2 regions of the Fusobacterium sp. SYSU M8D902 genome follow, and region 2 is predicted to be linked to the other one. Evidence: riboswitches for the same ligand, from Rfam matches in the RefSeq annotation. Region 2 holds a riboswitch; the other holds the start of a gene.

Region 1 (7,761 bases), on a different contig from region 2:
AATAGATTTCCAGTGACAACATTTTGGAAAATTACAGCTTTTCAATGGACAATAGAAGCGATTCTGATATTTGTTGTTTTTGAATTAAAATGGAAGAAGAAATATTCTAAAAAAATTTAAAAATAGTTTTATAAAAAGCAGATAAAAAGGAAAAAATTACCAGATTAATAATACTGGAAGTAATTTTTTCCTTTTTTATAATTTAAATTATTTTGTTTTTGTATTTTCATAAATTCTGAGTGCAGATCTGTATTTTTCAATAAACCATTCTCTTAAAGATAGGGGTTCTAAAATCTCTATCTCATTAAAAAAATAGGCAAAGTATCTTTTAGCTTGTTGTTCAGAGCACTTGAATTCATAGATATCACCATTACAAGAGATTGTTTCAGGACGATTTAAAGCTATAGTTGAGAGTATTTTTTTACCTTCTTCACTTAATATAGCTTTTATTTTTTTACCCTGAGATAAAAATGGATCAAAGTTTTTAATAACATTGTTTATAAATTCTTTATTTTGCCACTCTCTTTTCTCTTGTGTAATAAAGATGGATTTAAAATTACTAAGTTTATAGTTTTTATATCTATCTTCTAAAAGATCATAACAAAAAATATAGTTTCCAAGTTCTAGTTTAGAAGTTCCAATATAGAATGGAAGGATTGAAGTTTTTCTATCATCATCAAAATTGATTTTTATGACTCTTCTATTTTTTATTGAATATTTTAATCTATCCACAATATCTCTATAGAGGAATAGTTCTCTAGAACTTTTAGATTGATAAGTATATCTATAGATCATTTTTCTTATAAATTCTGCTTCAATTTGAATATTATTTTCAAATAATATATCGTAGTAGATATTTTTATTTTTTTTATTGAGATTAAATTGAATAATCTCTTTTTTTTCCTCATCTTGATGAAAAGTTTCTATTTTTTCCTCTTTTAGTATATCAAAAATATAGTTTATAAGATAATTTTTTGTGATTTTAAAACTTTGTACATCAGATTCTATTATATCAAAAGCACTTTTATTGATAGTGACACGAATTTTTTTTTCCATAATCAAATCCTTTCAAAAAAATAGAGGAGTAAACCTCCTCTATATTGTAACATATTTTAGCATACACATCTAGAGTAATTCTCCATATTTTGTAGTGTATTTTCTCTTTACAAAAGTAATAACTAACATATATAGTATAGCTGTTAATATTAATCCAATCCAGAATATAAATGGTAGTGGAGTTAAACCAAGATAGTTACCAAGTTTTGTGTAGGGGATAATTGAAACACAAAGGATTCCAATTACAGTTAAAATCATCACAGGAAGTGAAGCAATACTCTGAACAAATGATATTTTAGGTGTTCTGATCATATGAATAACTAATGTCTGTGTCCACATAGATTCGATAAACCAACCAGTTTGAAATACAGCTTCATAGCTTTCTCTTAAAATCTCGTTGTTTAAAGGGATAGAGTTATAAAGTGTACCATTTGAAACAACAAGAGGACAGATAATAAAATACATTAAAATATATGTTGTAATGTCAAAGATAGAGCTAACAGGACCAATCCAAATCATAAATTTACCTATTGATGAAGATTCCCACTTTCTTGGAATTTTTAAAAATTCAGTATCCACATTATCCCAAGGGATAGCTGTACAAGAAAGATCATAAATTAAGTTAAGTAAAATAAGGTGTATGCTCATCATAGGTAAAAATGGAAGAAAGGCACTAGCAATAAGAACAGAAAACATATTTCCAAAATTAGATGATGCAGTCATTTTAATATATTTTATCATATTGGCATATGTTTTACGTCCTTCAATAATTCCTTTTTCTAATACCATTAGATCCTTTTCTAAAAGAATGATATCGGCAGATTCTTTGGCTATATCAACAGCAGTATCTACAGAGATACCAATATCAGCTGTTTTCATAGCAGAGGCGTCGTTGATACCATCACCTAAAAATCCTACAGTATGGTTATTTTTCTTTAAAATCTCTACAATTCTAGTTTTTTGTAATGGAGAAAGTTTTGCAAAAATATCAGTAGTTTCAACAAGTTGTGCAAGTTCAATATCATTTAATCTATCAATATCACTACCCAAAAGAATTGTACTATTATTAAGTCCTACTTTTTTACAAATACTTTTGGTAACTTTATCATTATCACCAGTTAAGACTTTTGTTCTTACACCATACTCTTTAAGAGTGGCAATGGCTTTAGCAGTAGTTGGTTTAGGTGGATCAAGAAAAGCCAAGTATCCCATAAGGATCATATCTTTTTCATCGCTAACACCAAAAGTTTCTATAGAAGAGGGATTTTCCTTATAGGCAAGAGCGATTACACGAAGTCCATCTTCATTAAAAGAATCTATTCTTTCTAAGATCTCTTTTTTTATTTCATCTGTAAGTAAGACTATCTCATTATTATATTCAATATATTTGCAGATTGATAACATCTCTTCAACAGCACCTTTAGTTATCATCAATCTTTTATCTAATTGATCTTTTACCACAACAGTCATACGACGTCTTGAAAAATCAAAGGGAATCTCATCAATTTTTGTATATATCTTATTCAAATTTTTTAAAGAGTCATCCTTTTCTCCTTCTTCCTCTGTTTTCTCAATGATGGAAAGATCCAAAAGATTTTTTAATCCAGTTTGGAACCAGCTATTTAAAAAAGCATAGTGTAATATACGATTATCCTCTTTACCATGTATATCCATATGGTACTCTAAAACAACCTTATCCAAAGTGATGGTACCAGTTTTATCTGTACACAATATATCCATAGATCCAAAATTTTGAATAGAATTTAAATTTTTTACAATTGTTTTTTTCTTAGCCATAGATACAGCCCCTTTGGCTAAACAAGTAGTGACAATCATAGGAAGCATCTCTGGAGTCAGACCAACAGCAATTGAAATAGCAAAAAGAAGTGCTTGTATCCAATTTCCCTTTGTAAATCCATTGATAAAAAAAACAATTGGAACCATTACTAACATAAAACGAATAAGTAACCAAGAAACAGAGTTTATACCCTTTTCAAAAGCAGATTCTACAGCAACACTAGTAGTAATTGATTTTGAAATAGAACCAAATAGAGTAGAATCACCAGTAGCTATAACAACTCCAATTCCAGAACCGCTAACAACATTACTTCCCATAAAAACTATATTATTTAATTCTGTAATAGCTAAGTTATCATTTTTAGTTGAGATAATAGTTTTTTCAACAGGTTCACTTTCTCCAGTTAATGAAGCTTGGCTGATAAAAAAATCCTTACATTCAATTATACGAATATCAGCAGGAATAATATCTCCAGCAGCTAAATAGACTATATCACCAACAACTACCTCTTCAAGAGGTAACTCTTCTCTAGTTTGTTCAAATCTTTTAACAGAGGTTGTAGTAGTAATCATTGAAGCTAAGCTTTCAGCAGCATTATTACTCTTTTCCTCTTGAATAAAACGTAATATTCCAGATATGGTAACCATAGTAGTAATTATAATCACAGTGATAGGAGAGAATTCGTCCATATCATTATAGTACCAAGGAATAAACATATCAGTAAAGAAAGATACTATGGCTAAACAGAAAAGTACAGCAGTAAATGGATTGATAAACGCCTCAACTATCTTTGAAGTAAGAGATTTTTTCTTACCATGAGTAATTATATTTTTTCCAAATAGTTCCTGCATACTTTCTATATTCTCTTTTTTTAGTCCTTCAAAAGATGTATTGAGAAGTTTTAAATTCTCCTCTACTCTCATTTGAGAAAACTCTCTTATTTTTTTACTCTCTTCATTTTTTAAATTGAAATTTGTTTTAATATTTTTTTTCATAACTACCTCCATTTAGATTAAAATAAAAATACAAGGTAGTATATATTTAAAATAGTGCGAACTTAAAAACAGACATAGTAAATGTCTGAATCATATATGAAGTTTAAATATATACTACTGCCATTTTCTACGTCCATTTTGCACCTCCTAAAAAATCAAGAAAATAAAAAATCCATACCAATAAAACGATGGTATGGATTAAATCCAAATAAATACAAAATTTAAATAAAATCTTGCCACCGTTTGAGCTTCAACTCTGCAGGGCGGTGAAGTTACATTAGATAACACCTTGTTTTCGATGTTGCCTGTTCAAACCAACGCATAGTGTCTCCACTATTTTGCGGCAGTAACCCATATCCCTGTAGTAGCCTTACCTACCGGAACTATTAAATTTTCTTCAGTATAATACAAAAATATAAAAAAGTCAAGAAAAATTATTTTATCATATTCAATGTTTTAAAAACATTTGACATATCTTCATTTAAAAGTTTTTTTCTAAGGTTGAATACCTCTCTATAATATTGAGAATTTTTTTCATTTGGTAAGAATTCTTGATCTATCTCTAAAAATTTAGAGATCTCTTGCTTTAAGTCAGAGATATCTCCAAGAGCATAGGCAACTGTAAGAATATTCATCATTATAGCCCCACCAGCTTTTTTTAATGTTTTTGTTTTTGTATTTAACATATCAGCTTTTATTTGATTCCATAATCTACTTTTACTTCCACCCTCAGTAATAGTGATCTCACTTATATTTGCCCCACCTTTTTTATAGATATCAGTTATTCCAATATAGTCATAGCCAATAGCCTCTAAAACAGAACGCCATAAGATAGCTTGATCACTATCTAGTCCAAGATTTAAAAAAGCTCCACTAGCTTGAGAAAGCTCTCCAACTCCCTTAGTTAAATATGGAAGAAATAAAACTCCTTTAGAGCCAACAGGAATTTTTTCTGCTCTTTTAGATAGAGTATCAAAATATGAATTGTTATCTATCTCATTACAAATATTATCTTTAAACCATCTGAGAGCAAGTCCACCAGTTCTTATAAATCCCCAATAAAAATATGTATTTTCAAGACTACCACTATTAAAAATTAAACCAGTTTCGGGACGGCTCAACTCTTCATTTATTCCATTAGTAGACACACAAAACATTGCACAAGTTCCAGCTACATCAGCAGCCATATTTGATTCTAAAAGACCACAACCAAGCATAGATTGCATAGTATCTCCAGCTCCAGCACAGACAGGAATACCTGTAGGAAGTCCGGTTATTTGAGCTGATTTTTCAGAAAGATATCCAATGATATCCCAAGGTTTAACAATTTTAGGTAGATATTTATTGTTGATCTCTAAGATTTTTAGTTGAGCATCAGACCAAGTTTTTTTATAGATATCATATCCTAATCCCCAACCTGACATAGTTCCCCAGTCAATAAAAGCATTTTCAATAGAAAGTCCAGCCAAATTCATAAGTATGTATGGTGCATTATGCATAAATTTAGCTCCATCTTGTGAGAAGTGTGTATTTTTTATAAGCCACCTAGCTATCATAGCTGGAAACATACAATTTGGTTGTGAATTTCCTGTTTCCTTTGCCCAAATATCTAAATTCTTATGAGATAGTTCTTCTACATCAGACTGACAACGAGAGTCAAGATAGTTGATGTATGGAGTAATAGGTTTTCCATTTTTTCCAATTCCTGCAATTCCACAGATGATTCCATCACCAAAAATTCCACGTATATTTTTACAATCTAATCCTTTATTTTTAAAATCTTTAACACACTCTTTTATACCCTTCAAAGTAAGTTCAAAATACTCTTCAATATCCATTTCTACCCATCCAGCTTGAGGAGAATGAATTGTTGTAGGATAGGAGCATTCAGATATACACTCCATATTTAAAGAGTAGATAGCAACTTTTACACTTTGAGTTCCAGCATCAAATCCAATATAATACTTATTCATAAAAAAACCTCCATAAAATATAAATATATTTTATATGGAATGTGTGAAAGGAATATAAAAACCCAGATAAAATCTGGGCATAATTAAAAAGAATAGAATATCCTCTCTTCTTCCATCCAGACTATACTGTCGGTTTTGGAATTTCACCAAATCAGAATTAAAAATTCTCGTGGACTATCACCACCGGTCGGGAATTGATTTTACTCACCCTGCCCTGAAGATAAAATATATTATTTATAAAAATATTAGCATTTTTTTAAATATAAGTCAACGAAAAAAGAATAATAAAAACTAAAATATGACAATATCAAAATATTCTTTTAAATTTGAAAAAAATATTGTAAAATTATATCAAATAGTAAAATTTATTTATAATAGTATTTTTACTTGAAAGTATTAAAACTTAATTTGTTATTAAATTTATAAAATAAAGGGGTATAAATGCAAAAAAAATCTTATTTAAAAGTTAGTGATTATATAGGTGAAAAGATTTCAAATGGAGAGTTGAAATTAGGGGATAGACTTCCCCCAGAGAGAGAACTTGCAAAAAGTCTGGACATAAGTAGAAATTCAATAAGAGAAGGATTGCGAATTTTAGAAAATATAGGTGTTGTAAAAAGTCAACATGGTGCTGGAAATTTCATATCAGCAGAATTTGAAGAAACTATAGCAGATGTGATGTCTTATATGTTTATACTAAAAGGTATGGATGATAAAAAAATAACAGAGTTTAGATATGCTATTGAATGGGAAGCTGTAAATCTTATTACAGGAAAGCTTTCCACAAAGAGTAAGGAGGAACTTATCTATTATTTGAATAAATTAGAGGAGTCAGAGTGTGAAAAAGAGGCAGTTATATATGATAAAAAAATTCACTATCTTTTAGTTGAATTAACGAATAATGATTATATGAAAACTAGTTATCAAGCTTTAACTAAGATTATGAATCTTTATATTCCACGTCTTCGTGAAAAAATTATTTTAGGAATGAAGGGAGATAAAGCCTTAAGTGGAGCACATAGGATGATAGTTGAAGGGGTAATAGAAGGGAATTTGAAAAAGAGTATAGAAGGATTAAATCACCATTTTGAATATATAATGAAATACCAAGATAATTAATGGATGTAGTAAAAAAATTAAATTTTTATTATGGATTATTTATAGATATAAATAAACTTAAAGATGTATACTTTCAGTTCTTTAATCTGTTTAAATGCACCGTTTTATGGAAATAAGTCCTCATAAAAAACATAGCAAATTAAAAATAACTAGACATATAGTAGAATAAGGTATATAATAAAATTGTTAGGAAGTTAAAAGTCAATTTGAAATGGTTGACTTTTAATTTTAATCCATAAATTGGTACTACCAATTTATGGATTAAAAGAAGTATCAGTAGTTGTTTAAAGATATAGTTAGTGACTTTTTATTTTTTCAGTTATATTTAGTAAAGGTAAATTATTTTACCTTTAAATTTTTGATATAAATTTTGGTAGGACCAATTTAATGTGATTGAAATATATAAAGGGGGGTAACAATATGTTTATGTTCTTATTGGCTATATTGCCTATTATTTTTCTAGTTGTAGCATTGATGGTACTTAAATTACCAGGTCATAAAGCTTGTCCTCTCGCTCTGTTAATTACAATTTTAGAAGCTCTTTTTATTTGGAAACAGGGTGGTATGGATGTTGTAACAGGAACTATTGAAGGTTTTGTTATGGCTATATGGCCTATCTGTCTTGTAATTATTGCTGCTGTGTTTACCTATAATTTAGTTGTATATACTAAAAATATAGAGGTAATAAAGAATATGTTAGCATCAGTATCTACAGACAAACGTATTTTAGTTTTGATTATAGCTTGGGGGTTCGGAGCTTTTATGGAAGGTATGGCAGGTTTTGGTACTGCAGTTGCTATTCCAGCAGGTATATTGATGG
Region 2 (7,761 bases):
TCCAAAAAACTTTTTTGGAACTGCTAGAAATATAAGAGGTGGAGGAAGCTTAACAATAGTTGCCACTGTACTAGTTGATACTGGAAGTAAGATGGATGATATAATTTATGAAGAGTTTAAATCTACAGGAAATTGTGACATACATTTGGATAGAAATTTGGCAGAGTTGAGATTATTCCCTGCAATAGATATTCAACGTTCTGGAACAAGAAAAGAGGAGTTGCTAATTCCTAAAAAGGAGCTAGAATCTATCTGGAGAATTAGAAGACACCTTGCTAAATATGATAAAGCTGAAAGTTTGAAAAGATTGGTAGATACTTTAAAAAGTACAAATAGTAATAAAAGTATGTTAGAACAGTTTGAAAGAGGAGTAAAAGATGAAAAATAAATTGGGTTTTTTCTTAGTATTACTTACAGCTTTCTATGTGGGAATAATATTAGGAAATCCTTTTAAAACTGAAGTAGTTGATCTTAGACCTTTCACTGATTACTATGAGGCTGGAGCAGCTGATAGTGGTGGTTGGGAAGTTCAAGATGATAGCTTTTATACATTTACTAAGGAGTATATTTTAGTAGAAGAGGGAAGCGAAGAGATCACTCCAGAAATAGGAAAAGATGAAAATATTATACCGGAAAAAGAGATCTATGAGGTACAACAAGGAGATACATTATCAGAGATAGCAGAACAATATGGAATGGGTTTAACTATATTAAAGGCTAATAACCCAGGAGTAACAGCAAATAACTTAAAAGTAGGACAAAAAATAAAAGTCTTAAGAGGAAATGGTATTTTTTATAAGGTTGTAAAAGGTGACTCTTTGAATAAGATAGCAGAACTTTTTAAAGTTGATATGGAAGAGTTGAAAAAGATAAATAAATTGGAATCTAATACAGTTCAACTAGGAGATGAGCTATATATAAAAGATCCAAATGTCACTAAGTACTTGGGAACAACAAGTCCAAATGCAAGTAATAGAAGTGGTTTAGGATTTATTATGCCAATTAAATATACAGGAATTACAAGTCCACAAGGAAATAGATTTCATCCAGTTTTGAAAAGATATATTTACCACGCTGGAGTTGATTTGAAGGCTCATTTTATACCATTATATGCATCAAAAGAGGGAAAGGTAACTTTTGCTGGTGTTATGAATGGGTATGGAAAGATCATCATAATTCAACATTCAAATGGTTATGAAAGTAGATATGCCCATTTGGATAAAATTGGTGTAAGAAATGGACAGTATGTAAAAACTGGTGAATTAATAGGTAAAACAGGTCAGAGTGGAAGAGTTACAGGACCACATCTTCACTTTGAAATAAGAAAAGGTAAAACAATTTTAAATCCAATGAAATATATGCCTAAGTCAAAATAAAGAGGGATAATATGAGTAGAGTAGTTAAAGTAGGAGATATTTTAATAGGTGGAGGAAATCCAATAATAATTCAATCTATGACAAATACAGTAACAAGCAATGTAGAGGCCACTGTAGAACAGATAAGTAAATTGGAAAAAGCTGGTTGTCAAATGGTGAGAATGACTATCAATAATGAAGAGGCAGCAAAAGCTATAACAGAGATAAAGAAGAGAGTAAACTTACCTCTGTGTGCAGATATTCATTTTGACTATAAATTAGCCTTGTTAGCTATGGAGAATGGAATAGATAAATTGAGAATAAATCCTGGGAATATCGGGTCAGATGATAAGATTAAAATAGTTGTTCAGATGGCAAAAGAAAAGGGTATACCAATAAGAATAGGTGTAAACTCAGGATCTATAGAAAAACATATACTTGAAAAATATGGAAAACCAACAGCTGATGGAATGGTTGAAAGTGCTATGTATCATATAAATCTTTTAGAGAAGAATGGCTTTAATGATATAGTTGTTTCACTGAAGGCTAGTAATGTTAAGATGATGGTTGAAGCTTATAGAAAAATAAGTAAATTGGTAGATTACCCACTACACCTTGGAGTAACAGAGGCTGGAACAGCTTTTCAAGGTACTGTGAAGTCAGCAATAGGTATAGGAAGTCTATTGGTAGATGGAATAGGAGATACTATTAGAGTCTCATTAACGGAAGATCCTGTAGAGGAGATAAAAGTTGCTAAAGAGATCTTGAAAGTATTGGGACTTATAGAAGCTGGAGTGGAAATAGTTTCTTGCCCTACTTGTGGAAGAACAGAGATAGACCTAATAGGACTTGCTAAGAGAGTAGAGAAAGAGTTTGAAAATGAGAAAAGAAAATTGAAAATAGCAGTTATGGGTTGTGTTGTCAATGGACCAGGAGAGGCAAAGGAAGCTGATTATGGTGTAGCTGGTGGAAAAGGTGTTGGAGTAATCTTTAAAAAAGGAAAGATAGTAAAAAAAGTTGAAGAATCTGAAATATTAATTGAGCTTAAAAAATTAATTATGGAGGAGGAAAATAATGATAAAGAGGAAACTTTTATTTAGTATATTTTTATTGATGATACTAGTTGCTTGTAAATCTATTAAGAGTAATGAAGATATTTCGTTGACTAGAATAGAGGGAAGAAATAGATTGGTTGTAAATTATGATAAAAATAGATACCAAGTTGTAAAATTAGATGATATAGTTATAGATTCTGGAAGAGAGTATTATGTAAAAAGCAAAAAATATCTACTTTCATATAAGGAGACATCTTTTATAACTGGTTATTTAGGAGTTTCAGAGAAAGAGGATAGAAGAGGATCAAGAGATATAGTGATGCCTACTAGAAAAATTGTTGAAATAACTGAGGATATGGAGATAAACTTAAAAAATCACAATGTTCAACTTAATTTTTCAGGAAAAATAAACTCTAGTGAGAAATTTTAAACTTTTTTCCAATAATTATCGTCTAAATACTATAAAAATTGTGAGGGTAAATGAATGGACTTTGATGAGGTTTTTGAAGAGTATTTTGATAGGATATATTACAAAATTTTAGGAGCAGTAAAAAATCCTGAAGATGCTGAAGACATATCTCAGGAAGTTTTTATGAGTGTCTATAAAAATCTGAAAAATTTTCGTTCAGAGAGTAATATATATACCTGGATATACAAGATTGCAATAAATAAAATTTATGATTTTTTTAGAAAGAGAAAGATAGAATTAGATATAAATGAAGAGATATTGATGTTAGAGGATAGTACTAATATTGATACACCTATTCTTTTAGAAGAGAAGTTAAAATTACTGTCTTTGAAAGAGAGAGAAATTGTTATTTTAAAAGATATATATGGATATAAATTGAAAGAGATAGCAGAGATGAAGGATATAAACTTATCCACAATAAAATCTATATACTATAAAGCAATCAAGGATATGGGAGGAAATTAAAATGGTATCGCCAAAGGATAGAGTAAAGGCTAATATTTATAAAGAGTTGTTTGAACAGGAGAAGAGAAAAAATAGAAAAAAATCTCTATTTTCATTGTCGTTGTTTTTCTTAGGAATATTTACAAGTTCTACATATCAAATAATTACAGAGAGATCACCTATAAAGTCTACAATAAACTATGCCTTTAATAAGAGTTCAATAGGTAGTGAGAAGAGAAAATCAGACATAACAATGGAGCATTTTTTCAATAATGATCTATTTGATGATAAAAAAATAGAGATAAATACAGATGAATTATTTGGATTGGATACACAAATTTAATGGGGGAAAACTGATGAGGAAGATACTTAGTTTTTTTACAATGTTAATCTGTTCATCTTTGCTTCTAGCTTCAGAAGGACTTGGAATAGTGACAGATGATGATTTTTTAAAGGTGGGTGTAGCTCCCGAAAATATAAAACAAGCTAAGGCTATGGTAAATAAAGTTAGTATAAACTATAAGATGCTTATATTGGAAAAGAAGCAATTAGAATTAGAGGTCAATAAGTTTGTACTTGAAGGATCAGAAACAAATCTAGAAAAAATAGATGAGCTATTTGATAGAATAGGAGCTATTGAAGCAAGTATATTAAAAGATCGTATAAGAAGTCAGATTGAGATGCAAAAATATATAACTCAAGAGCAGTATATAAAGGCTAGAGATATAGCTATAAAAAGATTAAATGCAAATGCAGCACAAAACAGATAGTTTTAAAGAGAGGAGTCGATAAAAAGACTCCTATTTTTGAATATTTAATTAGGGGGAGATAAATATGGAAAGAACTATTTTAGTGTATGATGCTTTTACTGATGAGATGTTTAAAGGAAATCCAGCAGGAGTTGTCTTGGGAACAGCGGACTTGAGTGTAGAAGAGATGCAGAAGATAGCAAGGGAGTTTAATTATCCTGAAACTGTATTTATTGATACAGATGCAGAAGTTTTAAAAGTTAGATTTTTTACTCCAAAAGAGGAGGTAGATCTGTGTGGTCATGCCACAATAGCATATGTAACAGCTTTGATAGAGAGAGGTATTTTAAAACTTAAAGAGGGAAAAAATATCTTAAAGGTTCAGACTAATTTAGGGCAACTTCCAATTGTTATTAATAGTATTGGAGATAATTTAGAAATAATGATGTATCAAGCTTCTCCAAAGATAGAATTTGTAGAGAACTTAGAGTATTGGAGAGGAAGAATTGCTAAAGCTTTGGGAATAACAGTTGGAGAGTTTGGAAAAGAATTAGAGATAGTAAAAGCATATACAGGAATCTGGGATTTGATGATAGAGATAAGGGATAGAGAGATTTTAAATAGGATAAATCCCAATATGGAGATGATAAAGGAGATTAGTAAAGAGTTGGAGATAATCTCATTTCATCTGTTTGTATTGAAAGATAAAGAGGTCTATGCAAGAAATATGGCTCCTGTAGTTGATATTCCAGAAGAAGCTGCAACAGGGACTTCTAATGGAGCTTTAATCTACTATCTATATCTCAATAAAAAAATAGAGCTTGAGGAGAAGGTAGAGATAGTACAAGGGGAGACTATGGGTAGAAAAAGTAAAATATTGGGACAATTGATATTGGAGAATGGAAGAGTAGAGGTTTTAATTGGTGGAAAGGCTATTAAATTTATAGAAGGAAAGATAGATATTTAAATTTACTAAAAAATTTGGGGATGTATTTAGTGAAGTTATCTATTGGAATAGAAAGTGTACAGGATATAATAAGTGATTTAGAATACGGTTTAGATTAAATAAGATAATGGAACACTTTAAAGTGAATTTACAGAAAATAACTATTGACAAAACTAAAGAATGAGTTTATACTTGAGTTATAAAGATAAAAATAATATGTATATCTTCAGGGCAGGGTGAGTGTGAACAATTCCCGACCGGTGGTGATAGTCCACGAGAGTTTTTTACTCTGATTTGGTGAAATTCCAAAACCGACAGTACAGTCTGGATGGAAGAAGAAAAAGATAACTATGCAGGAATCTTATACTTTTTTTATATTGCCCAGAAAAAATCTGGGCTTTTTATTTGTCCTGAGAAATCAAGGAGGAAGAAATGAAAGTATTACAAGGAAATTTTACAGGAAGAGGATTAAGAGTAGGAATAGTTGCAGCAAGATTTAATGAGTTTATAACTTCTAAACTTATTGGTGGAGCAGAGGATGCACTATTAAGACACGAGGTAGAGGCTGATAGTATCGAGTTAGCTTGGGTACCAGGAGCTTTTGAAATTCCACTTGTAGCAAAGAGAATGGCAGAATCAGGTAAATACGATGCTATTATAACACTAGGAGCTGTTATAAAAGGATCAACACCACATTTTGATTATGTATGTGCAGAAGTATCGAAGGGAGTAGCAACAGTAAGTTTAAATAGTAATATTCCAGTTATATTTGGTGTATTAACAACAAATAGTATAGAGGAAGCTATAGAGAGAGCTGGAACTAAGGCTGGAAATAAAGGTTTTGATGCAGCAGTTACAGCTTTAGAAATGATAAACTTACTAAAGGGGATGTAATTATGGAGAAAAAGTACATGGAGAGAGCATTAGAATTAGCTGCTCTCGGAGAAGGAGCTGTTAATCCAAATCCCTTGGTTGGAGCTGTAGTTGTAAAAGATGGGAAGATAGTAGGAGAGGGTTATCATAAGAGGTATGGTGATTATCATGCAGAGGTATATGCCTTAAATGAAGCTGGAGATGAAGCTAGAGGTGCTGATATATATGTAACTCTTGAACCTTGTTCACACTACGGAAAAACCCCACCATGTGCTAAAAAAATAATAGAGATGGGAATCAAAAGATGTATAGTTGCATCTCTTGATCCCAATCCCCTAGTTTCAGGAAGAGGAATAAAGATGCTCCAAGATGCTGGGATAGAGGTAATTGTAGGAGTATTGGAAAAAGAAGCTAAAGAATTAAATAGAGTTTTTTTGAAATATATAGAGGAGAAAAAAGCCTTTCTATTTTTAAAGTGTGGAATAACTTTAGATGGAAAGATAGCTACAAGTGTTGGAAATTCAAAATGGATTACAAATGAGTTGGCTAGAGAGAAGGTTCAATACTTAAGAAATAAATATATGGGAATAATGGTAGGGATAAACACAGTTCTAAAAGATGATCCTAGTCTTACAGCAAGGATAGAAAATGGAAGAAATCCATATAAAATAGTAGTTGATCCAGAGTTAAGAATACCATTAGAGAGTAAAATTGTTAATTTTGAAGGAGAAAAGAGTATAGTAATAACTTCAATTGACAAGGAAGAGGATATAAAAATAGAAAAGTTAATAGCTAAAGGTGTAAGAGTAGAGTTTTTAGATGGAAAAACTTTTAAGTTGGATAGTATTTTGAGAAGAGTAGGGAACCTAGGAATAGATGGTGTTCTATTAGAGGGAGGAAGTTACTTAATATCTCAAGCCTTTAGAGAGAATGAGATTGATGGAGGAGAGATTTTTATAGCTCCAAAAATATTGGGAGATGAAAATTCAATTCCATTTATAAAAGGATTTTCAGTAGAAAATATAGAAGATGGTTTTCAATTGAAAAATGTAAAGATTAATACATATGGAAATAATGTTTCAATGGAGTTTTACAGATAGGAAGGAGGAATTTCTATTTTTACAGGTTTAGTAGAAGAGATGGGAGAAGTTCTTAGTGTAGAGAATGGAGAAAAATCTATAAAATTAAAAATAAAGTGTAAAAAAGTTTTAGAAGGAGCTAAATTAGGAGATAGTATAGCTACTAATGGAACTTGTCTTACAGCCACAGAGTTAGGAAGTAACTATTTTACTGCAGATTGTATGTATGAGACAGTAAAAAGAACTAATTTAAAGAGATTGAAGGCTGGAGATAAAGTAAATTTAGAAAAATCAATAACACTTTCTACTCCACTAGGTGGGCATTTAGTAACAGGAGATGTAGATTGTGAAGGTAGAATAGTCTCTATAACTCCTGAAGGAATAGCCAAAATTTATGAAATAGAGATGGAAAGAAAATATATGAAGTATGTGGTTGAAAAGGGAAGAGTTACTCTGGACGGAGCAAGTCTAACTGTAATGAGATTGGGAGAAAATAGCTTCGGAGTCTCACTTATACCTCATACTCAAGAGATGATAACTTTGGGAAGAAAAAAAGTAGGAGACTATATTAATATAGAAACTGATTTAATTGGAAAATATATAGAGAGACTGATGAAGTTTCAAGATGATACAAAGGACAATTCAAGAGGAATAACAATGGAGTTCCTTTTGAAGAATGGGTTTTAGAGGAGTGAATTTAGATGTTAAATAGAATAGAAGAGGCTCTTGAGGATTTAAGAGCAGGAAAGATAATAATAGTAGTAGATGATGAGAATAGAGAGAATGAGGGA

What was found. Region 2 has a riboswitch for FMN ahead of ribH (6,7-dimethyl-8-ribityllumazine synthase). Riboswitches for the same ligand answer to the same signal wherever they lie in the genome.
Region 1: it holds a riboswitch for FMN, as region 2 does, so the genes downstream of both, ABNK64_RS07430 (FGGY-family carbohydrate kinase) here and ribH (6,7-dimethyl-8-ribityllumazine synthase) in region 2, are expected to answer to the same signal.

Annotation. Positions count from the first base shown of each region.
Region 1 is NZ_JBEFNA010000018.1:18,908-26,668, reverse strand. Features, by position in the region: gene ABNK64_RS07445 (MATE family efflux transporter) at 1-120, shown strand, start outside; gene ABNK64_RS07440 (WYL domain-containing protein) at 208-1,056, opposite strand; gene mgtA (magnesium-translocating P-type ATPase) at 1,126-3,849, opposite strand; M-box (ykoK) riboswitch at 4,077-4,238, opposite strand; gene ABNK64_RS07430 (FGGY-family carbohydrate kinase) at 4,284-5,822, opposite strand; FMN riboswitch at 5,923-6,048, opposite strand; gene ABNK64_RS07425 (FadR/GntR family transcriptional regulator) at 6,264-6,941, shown strand; gene ABNK64_RS07420 (L-lactate permease) at 7,362-7,761, shown strand, end outside.
Region 2 is NZ_JBEFNA010000001.1:222,408-230,168, reverse strand. Features, by position in the region: gene rho (transcription termination factor Rho) at 1-388, shown strand, start outside; gene ABNK64_RS01080 (peptidoglycan DD-metalloendopeptidase family protein) at 378-1,376, shown strand; gene ispG (flavodoxin-dependent (E)-4-hydroxy-3-methylbut-2-enyl-diphosphate synthase) at 1,388-2,455, shown strand; gene ABNK64_RS01070 (hypothetical protein) at 2,430-2,840, shown strand; gene ABNK64_RS01065 (RNA polymerase sigma factor) at 2,895-3,344, shown strand; gene ABNK64_RS01060 (hypothetical protein) at 3,346-3,666, shown strand; gene ABNK64_RS01055 (hypothetical protein) at 3,680-4,093, shown strand; gene ABNK64_RS01050 (PhzF family phenazine biosynthesis protein) at 4,158-5,039, shown strand; FMN riboswitch at 5,237-5,362, shown strand; gene ribH (6,7-dimethyl-8-ribityllumazine synthase) at 5,451-5,912, shown strand; gene ribD (bifunctional diaminohydroxyphosphoribosylaminopyrimidine deaminase/5-amino-6-(5-phosphoribosylamino)uracil reductase RibD) at 5,915-6,991, shown strand; gene ABNK64_RS01035 (riboflavin synthase) at 7,007-7,657, shown strand; gene ABNK64_RS01030 (bifunctional 3,4-dihydroxy-2-butanone-4-phosphate synthase/GTP cyclohydrolase II) at 7,672-7,761, shown strand, end outside.